Regions from separate parts of the Pseudomonas sp. SJZ080 genome, predicted to be linked through region 1. Evidence: riboswitches for the same ligand, from Rfam matches in the RefSeq annotation. Region 1 holds a riboswitch; the other holds the start of a gene.
The links. A riboswitch is a leader RNA that binds a small molecule or an ion and turns the genes downstream of it on or off. The one in region 1 is predicted to bind cobalamin.
Positions count from the first base shown of each region.

Region 2: linked by a shared signal. The riboswitch ahead of cobO (cob(I)yrinic acid a,c-diamide adenosyltransferase) and the one ahead of cobW (cobalamin biosynthesis protein CobW) in region 1 are both predicted to bind cobalamin.

Region 1 covers NZ_VIUK01000002.1:297,970-302,379, forward strand. The annotation lists gene cobN (cobaltochelatase subunit CobN) at 1-272, opposite strand, end outside; gene cobW (cobalamin biosynthesis protein CobW) at 276-1,337, opposite strand; cobalamin riboswitch at 1,437-1,650, opposite strand; cobalamin riboswitch at 1,826-2,054, shown strand; gene FBY04_RS03845 (CbtB-domain containing protein) at 2,173-2,364, shown strand; gene FBY04_RS03850 (CbtA family protein) at 2,376-3,080, shown strand; gene FBY04_RS03855 (cobalamin biosynthesis protein) at 3,077-3,490, shown strand; gene cobM (precorrin-4 C(11)-methyltransferase) at 3,573-4,319, shown strand.
Region 2 covers NZ_VIUK01000006.1:675-5,084, reverse strand. The annotation lists gene bluB (5,6-dimethylbenzimidazole synthase) at 1-460, opposite strand, end outside; gene FBY04_RS10385 (cobyrinate a,c-diamide synthase) at 457-1,854, opposite strand; gene cobO (cob(I)yrinic acid a,c-diamide adenosyltransferase) at 1,851-2,462, opposite strand; cobalamin riboswitch at 2,543-2,778, opposite strand; gene FBY04_RS10375 (hypothetical protein) at 2,933-3,517, shown strand; gene FBY04_RS10370 (sorbosone dehydrogenase family protein) at 3,585-4,410, shown strand, end outside.

The sequences.
Region 1 (4,410 bases):
GCAATGCCGCCATGCAGCGAAATCAGAATTACCTTGGCGTGGCGCAGCACTTCATCGACATACAGGTCGACCGACGCATGGTTCTGCACCTGCATCGGATTGGCCAGGCGCACGCTCGGGTAATGGTCCGGCAATTGCTGCGCCGCTTCGGCGAGCAGCGCCAGGCTGGAATCACCGCTGCACAGGATCACCAGCTCGGCGGGGGTTTGTCCAAGGTCGGCAATGTTGTCGTCCGACACGAAAGCGCCGGGCTGGGTCCTGAGCAGGTGCATGGGTTAAACGCTGAGCGCGGCGCGCAGTTGCACTTCGAGTTGCGCGGCGTCCAACTCCTGACCGATCAACACCAGACGCGTGGTGCGCGCTTCATCAGTGCCCCACTGACGATCGAAGTGCTTGTCGAAACGCGTGCCCACGCCCTGGATCAACAGACGCATCGGTTTGTTCGGGATGGCGGCGAAGCCTTTGACCCGCAGAATGCCGTGCTTGACCACCAGTTGGGTCAGCGCGTCCAGCAGCAGGCTTTCGTCGGCTTGTGGCAGTTCGATGGAAATGGAGTCGAACGCGTCGTGATCGTGATCATCTTCGCCTTCATGGTGGTGATCATGATGGCTGTGACGGCTGTCGATGTGCTCTTCGGAACCGGCGCCGAGGCCGATCAGCACGTCCAGTGGCAGGCGACCGCTGCTGGCTTCGATGACTTTCACCGCCGGCGGCAGTTCTTCGGCGACTTCCAGGCGTACGCGAGCCAGGTCTTCCGGGCTGATCAGGTCGGCCTTGTTGAGAATCACCAGGTCGGCGCTGGCCAGTTGGTCGGCGAACAGTTCGTGCAGGGGCGATTCGTGGTCCAGGTTCGGGTCGAGTTTGCGCTGGGCGTCGACCTGATCCGGGAAGGCCGCGAAAGTGCCGGCGGCAACAGCCGGGCTGTCGACCACGGTGATCACCGCGTCAACCGTGCAGGCGCTGCGGATTTCCGGCCACTGGAAGGCTTGCACCAAAGGCTTTGGCAGGGCCAGGCCGGAGGTTTCGATCAGGATGTGGTCAAGGTCGCCGCGACGAGCGACCAGTTCGCGCATCACCGGGAAGAATTCTTCCTGGACGGTGCAGCACAGGCAGCCGTTGGCCAGTTCGTAGACCCGGCCGTTGGCTTCTTCTTCGGTGCAGCCGATGGAACATTGCTTGAGGATTTCGCCGTCGATGCCCAGTTCGCCGAACTCGTTGACGATCACCGCAATGCGGCGGCCCTGAGCGTTGTCCAGCATGTGCCGCAGCAAGGTGGTTTTGCCCGAGCCGAGGAAGCCGGTAACGATGGTGACGGGGAGTTTGGCCAGTGTTTTCATCGGATGCCCTTTGGCAAGGTGGCGGGCATACGGGACGACGACCGCTGCAACGAATGCGCGCGCGGAAGATTTCGCCACCGGATCACCCCGCCCGGTTGTAGTGAGAATTCGTGTCGAGGCAGGTCTCCTGGCTGACGGTGTGCCAGTCGCTGGACTGGCGTTTGCTGCGCCTTCCCGCGGGCTCCAGGGCTGGAGCGTGCAGTGGCGTGGCAGCGAACATCACCGTTCACAGTTGCGGGGGCAGCCGCGGCATCGACCGCGTTCCCTTCTTAGCTTCGGCAAACGCCGAAGAACCTCGAAAGCGCAAGGCTACGCATCGTCTTGGGGCGGGTCAATGTCTGTAGGCGCTGACGAAGGCTGCGATCTTTTGATTTTGCTTTTAAAAAACAGGATCAAAAGATCGCAGCCTTCGGCAGCTCCTACAAATCATCATTTCAATCCCAATTGAGAACCCCTGCCAATTGACGCCCAACCCCTGCCCATGCTCTCCTACGCACCTTGTTACGGGTGCCCTTCACAGGGTGAAACGGGAAACCGGTGAATCATGTGCTTTACTCAAAGCCATGTCAGTCCGGTGCTGCCCCCGCAACGGTAAGCGAGCGAAGCGTCAGATCCACTGTGCCAGCAGTTAGGCATGGGAAGGTGACGCTTGCAGGTTTCGGCTGACGCCCAAGCCCCTCGCGAGCCCGGAGACCGGCCCGCAACACAAAGTGACGTTCTGTTCACTGAATAACAAACCCGCGGTGGGCGGGCGCTGTTTGAATCTCTGCGAGCCCGATTCGCAGGGATCTTCCATGCGCTCTATTCACCCGCTGACAGACCAGAGGGAAGCGCCATGTCGATCATCAGCAGCACCGGCCACAGCACCGCCAGCACCACAACAACCCTGAGCCAACGCCTGACCGCCGCCGTGTGTGCGTCGATTCTTGGCGCGTGCCTTGTGTATTTCGCCGGTTTTTCGCACATCGAAGCAGTGCACAACGCAGCGCACGATACCCGCCACAGCTCTGCCTTCCCGTGCCATTGAGACCTGCCGACATGATCAAGCGTATTGCGCAAACCGCGGGTTTCACCGGGCTGCTGGCCGCCCTGTTGCTGACTCTGCTGCAAAGTTTCTGGGTCGCCCCGCTGATTCTGCAGGCTGAGACTTACGAAAAATCCGAGCCGGCTGCGGTTGAAGTTCACGAACACGCCGCCGGTACCGCCGCTCACACCCATGATGCCGAAGCCTGGGAGCCGGAAGACGGCTGGCAGCGCGTGCTGTCGACGACTGGCGGCAACCTGGTGGTGGCTGTCGGTTTCGCGCTGATGCTCGCCGGCCTCTACACCTTGCGTGCGCCAACCAAAACCTCCCAGGGTCTGCTTTGGGGTCTGGCTGGTTACGCGACGTTTGTACTGGCGCCGACCCTGGGCCTGCCACCGGAACTGCCGGGCACTGCCGCGGCGGACCTGGCACAACGGCAAATCTGGTGGATCGGCACTGCAGCGTCCACCGCTGTCGGCATCGCGCTGATCGTGTTCAGCCGCCACTGGCTGATGAAGATCCTGGGTGTGGCGATTCTCGCCGTTCCTCACGTCATCGGTGCGCCGCAACCGGAAGTGCACTCGATGCTCGCGCCGGAAGCCCTGGAATCCCAGTTCAAAATCGCTTCGCAGCTGACCAACGTGGCGTTCTGGCTGGCCCTTGGCCTGATCAGCGCCTGGTTGTTCCGCCGCAAAAGCGATGGCCAATACCACGCATGACGGATACCGGCACAGCGCCGACTTTGGTGGTCGGCCTGGGCTGCCAGCGCGGCTGCCCCGTCAGCACGCTGCGGGCGTTACTCGATCAGGCATTACAGGCGCATCAAATCGGACTTCACCAGATCAAGGCCCTGGCCAGCATCGACCTGAAGCGCGACGAGCCTGGCCTGATCGAACTCGCCGCACAACTCGCGCTGCCCTTGATGTACTTCAGCAGTGAGCAACTGGCTGGTTATCAACCTCAACTCAGCCACCGCTCGGACATCGCTTTTGAGCGCACCGGCTGCTATGGCGTAGCGGAAAGCGCCGCCCTCGCCCTCGCAGAACAACTGGCTCAGGCACCGGCAAAACTGTTGATCTCACGACAAAAATACGCCCAGGCGACCCTGGCATTGGCCAGCGCTGCGTAAAATCCTCGATAATCCCGCCCTCGATCATGAGCAATCTTCATCTGTAGCTTTGCCCAGACCCTTTTTCTGACAGGAAACGACGATGACCGTCTACTTCATTGGCGCAGGTCCCGGCGACCCGGAACTGATCACCGTCAAAGGCCAGCGGCTGATCCGCAGTTGCCCGGTGATCATCTACGCCGGCTCCCTGGTACCTGCCGCGGTGCTGGAAGGCCATCGCGCCGAACGGGTGGTCAATAGCGCCGAACTGCACTTGAAACAGATCATCGAACTGATCAAGACCGCCCATGCCAATGGCCAGGATGTGGCGCGGGTGCATTCAGGCGACCCAAGTCTTTATGGCGCGATTGGCGAACAGATTCGCTACCTGCGCGAACTCGATATTCCGTTTGAGATCATTCCCGGTGTCACCGCCACGGCGGCCTGCGCGGCGCTTTTGGGTGCGGAGCTGACATTGCCGGACGTGTCACAGAGCGTGATTCTGACTCGCTACGCTGACAAGACTGTGATGCCCGCGGGTGAAGAGTTGGGGAGTCTGGCGCAGCATGGGGCGACCATGGCGATTCATTTGGGGGTCAATCATCTGCAGAAAATCCTCGTGGAATTGCTGCCACATTACGGCGCGGACTGCCCGATTGCGGTGATCCATCGGGCGACCTGGCCGGATCAGGATTGGGTAGTAGGAACGATTGCGGATATTGCCGGGAAGGTCGAGGCGAAGGGGTTTCGGCGCACGGCGTTGATTCTGGTGGGTCGGGTGTTGGGGAGCGATCACTTCAGTGAGTCATCGCTGTATCGCGCCGGGCATGCGCATTTGTATCGACCGTAGGGCCCCATCGCGAGCAAGCCCGCTCCCACATTAAATCTTCAGCGAACACAACATCTGTGAACGACGGCGAACAAATGTGGGAGCGGGCTTG
Region 2 (4,410 bases), on a different contig from region 1:
CCCAGCCCATGCCGAGTCCTTCGGCACGGGACGCCAGCCACAGGTTCTGGATTGCGCAGGACAGCGAGGCCATGTCCATTTCCGGCAAGGTCCGGCGACCGAAAATGTGGCGTTCACGATCGTCCATCAGCGCGGCGACCAACACTTCTGCGCAATCGTTGATGCCTTCGACTTTCAGCTTCATGAATTCGTCGGTGCGTTCGCCGAGGGCTTCGGCGGTGCGGATGCGTTCTTCTTCCACCAGCAACTGGATCTTTCCGCGCAGGGCGCGATCGCTGATGCGGATGAATCGCCAGGGCTGCATCAGGCCGACGCTTGGGGCCTGATGCGCGGCTTCGAGCAGGCGCCGGAGCAACTCGGGTTCGACGGTGCCACCGCTGAAGTGGCGCATGTCTCGGCGCTCGGCTATCGCGCGATACACCGCCTCCCGTTCGGCCGGACTGAATGCGTTGTCGGTCATGGCCTCTTCGCGAGCAAGCCCGCTCCCACAGGGGTTAGGTGATCCAGTGTGGGAGCGACGGTGCGACGATTCGACGTGTTCGCGATGGCGTCCTCACGGTCAGGCGCAAACAACGCGGCAACAGCCGTCGGATTGGACGGAAAATAAAAATGCACGTAGGAAGCCGTCATCCGTCCCTCACGATAAACCGCTTCCGCACCCCGCCCGCCGTTAGGGCTCAGGCCACGGGCAATCGGCTCAAGTTCGGTACTGGTCAACGAATGGTGATAGGTATGCCCACGCAGCGAACCTTCGGGTAACTCGACCGCCTGCAACGCCAGTGCCGCCAGCCGTTTCTGCATCACCGCGTCACCGGCCAGCAAACCGACCAGCTCTGCGCGAGTACCTTCGACATCGGTCAACGAATCGAGCAAATACAACATCCCGCCACACTCGGCCAACAATGGCTTGCCCGCCGCGTGGTGAGCGCGGATGGCATTGAGCATCGGGGCGTTCTGCGCCAGCGCCACATGGTGTAACTCCGGGTAACCGCCCGGCAGATAGAGGCTGTCAGCCTCCGGCAATTGCGCGTCGCGGATCGGCGAGAAAAACAGCAACTCGGCACCCATGGCTCGCAGCAAGTCCAGACTTGCGCCGTAGGTGAATGCGAAGGCTTCGTCGCGGGCCACGGCAATTCGCACACCGGCCAACAACGGCTCGGCGGCGATCACGTCCGGCGCAGCGAATTCCACTGCGGGTGGCAGCGCGACTTCGCAACTGCTGGCCAAGGCATCGGCCGCCGCATCCAGGCGCAGATCGAGATCGTTCAATTCACTGGCCTGGACCAGGCCGAGGTGCCGACTCGGCAATTCAATCCCGGTTTCCCGGGACAACGCGCCGTACCAGCGCAAGCCTTCAGTGAGGCTGCCTTCAAGCAATTGCGCATGGCGCAAAGTGCCCACACGGTTGGCCAGCACTCCGGCGAACGGCAGGTCCGGCTGATACTTCGCCAACCCCAACGCCAGCGCGCCGAAGGTCTGCGCCATCGCCGTGCCGTCGATCACCCCGAGCACCGGCACACCGAAATGCCGCGCCAGGTCAGCGCTGGAAGGCGTGCCGTCGAACAAGCCCATGACACCTTCGATCAGGATCAGATCCGCTTCGCCGGCGGCTTCCCACAACAGTCGACGACTTTCCTGCTCGCCGACCATCCACATGTCCAGTTGATAGACCGGCGCACCGCTGGCGCGCTCGAGAATCATCGGATCGAGAAAGTCCGGGCCGCATTTGAACACGCGCACCTTGCGCCCCTGATTGCGATGCAAACGGGCCAGCGCGGCAGTGACGGTGGTCTTGCCCTGACCGGAGGCCGGCGCGGCAATCAAGACCGCCGGGCAATGACGGGGCTGATTCACAGCTCGACGCCTTTTTGCGCTTTGATCCCGGCCTGGAAGGCGTGCTTGATGACGCCCATTTCAGTGACGGTGTCGGCCAGTTCGATCATTTCCGGCTTGGCGCCGCGGCCGGTGACGACCACGTGCTGCATTGGCGGACGCGCCTGCAAGTCGCTGAGCACCTGATCAAGATCGAGGTAACCGTGCTTGAGGGCGATGTTCAATTCATCCAGCACCACCAGACCGACCGACGGATCACGCAACAATTCACGGGAAACGGCCCAGGCGGCTTCGGCGGCGGCGATGTCACGCTGGCGGTCCTGGGTTTCCCAGGTAAAGCCCTCGCCCATCACATGAAAACGCACCTGCTCGGGAAAGCGCCGGAAAAACAGTTCTTCGCCCGTGCTGTTGCGGCCCTTGATGAACTGCACCACGCCGCACTGCATGCCGTGGCCCATGGAGCGGGCGAGCATGCCGAACGCCGAGCTGCTTTTGCCTTTGCCATTGCCGGTCAGCACCAGCAGCAGGCCGCATTCATTCGGCGAATTGGCGATGCGTTCGTCGATCACGGCTTTTTTGCGCAGCATGCGCGCCAGATGGCGTTCGTCACGATCGGGAGTATCAGTCATGGGGGAGCTCTCCGTTGAGGCTGGATAACGGCGGGCAGGCACAAGAATAGACGGCAAGAAGCCTGGCATCGCCCACCGTGATGCCGCTGGATGGATCAGGCCGGTCTCCGGGCTCATGAGCGGCGTTTCGCCTGACTGCGCGCCTTCCCATGCCGGTATCGACACAGTGGCAAAAATGCTCAGTCTTCACTCATTTACCGTTGCGGGGGCAGCGCCGGAATCGTGATTGTTCCTGAATTGAACGAACGCACTCACCGGCTTCCCTGTTTCACTCTGTCGACCAAGGTCACAGAGCACCTGAAACAAGCCGCGAAGGTTAGAGGGTTGGGGGTGGAGCGTCAATTAAAGCCGGGACGCCGTCGGGCGAATAACTGCCGCTGATCAATTTACTGACGCCAATCTTGTGCCACACTTCCAGCAGTGATATCAAAGAGCCACAACCCCACATCACAATAACAAGGGTAAGCCACATGCAAGGCATGATCATCAGCAATCCGAAGCTGGAATTCCTGCGCCCGGTTCTCGAACGCTGGTTTGACTGTATCGACCGTTATAACGCCGTGCGCGGCGATAATGACACGCCTTACTGGTACGACGAAAAAGCCAACCTCGGCTTGCTCTCGGCCGCCGCGTGGATGGCGGAAATGGTCACGCTGCAACAGACCCCCAGCCGCAAACAGAACGAGGAAGGTGAACGCAACGCCCGCGCCGACCTGTTCATCGCCACCAGCGAAGAGCGTGCCTACCTTCAAGCCACGCAACGCTGGCCGCGGGTCAACAGCCTGAACCTGACACAAGCGCTGGCCGATATCACCAGCGACGCCAGGCGAATCAGCTACGCCAGCGACCTGAAAGTCGGCTGCCTGTTCGTTGCACCGCAAAAAGCCCAGCACGGCGCTACCCCGGAAGAACTCCAGGACATGGTCGACGACCTGCAAAAGGAACACACCTGTGCCGTCGCCTGGTATTTCCCCTACGCGTATCGCAAGTTGCGCAATGAAGCGGGCAACTATCACCCCGGCATCGCCGTGCTGTTCAAGGAAGCCCGCGGCTGACGGTTGAACCATCGCGGGCTTGCGCTTCTCTACTGATCAGGTCACTGCATTTTTAGGGAAGATCAGCATGCGCAAGCCCCCGTTCGTTCTCGTCATCGTCCTCGCCGGAGGGCTCGTCGCCTGCGGCGAAACCTCCAGACTGCAAGTCTCCGACGGCACCGGCCCGTCGCCCAAACTGCCCGAACCGAACAAAACCCTGATCCCGACGGTGAACATCGCCCCGGCGATCGGCTGGCCGGACGGTGCGAAACCCATCGCCGCCGCGGGCACTCAGGTGGCGGCGTTCGCCGAAGGCCTCGATCACCCGCGCTGGCTGTATGTGCTGCCGAACGGTGACGTGCTCGTCGCCGAAACCAACGCGCCGCCAAAACCCGATGACGGCAAAGGCGTTAAAGGCTGGGTCATGAAGAAAGTCATGGGACGCGCCGGTGCCGCCGTGCCGAGCCCGAACCGCATTACACTGTTGCGGGACAAGGATCATGACGGCATCGCCGACACCCGTACGGTGTTTCTGGAAAACCTCAATTCGCCCTTCGGCATGACGCTGGTCGGCAATGACCTGTATGTCGCCGACACGGACCGCTTGCTGCGTTTCCACTATGAGAATGGCGACACGGCCATCAAGTCGCAGCCGATCAAAGTGGTAGACCTGCCGGGAGGTACGCTGAATCACCACTGGACCAAAAACGTCATTGCCAGCAAGGACGGCAGCAAGCTGTACGTCACGGTGGGTTCCAACAGCAATGTCGCCGAAAACGGCATGGATCAGGAAGAAGGCCGCGCGGCGATCTGGGAAGTGGATCGCGCCACCGGCAATCACCGGATCTTCGCCTCCGGCCTGCGCAACCCCAACGGTATGGCGTGGGAACCGCAGAGTGGAGCGTTATGGACTG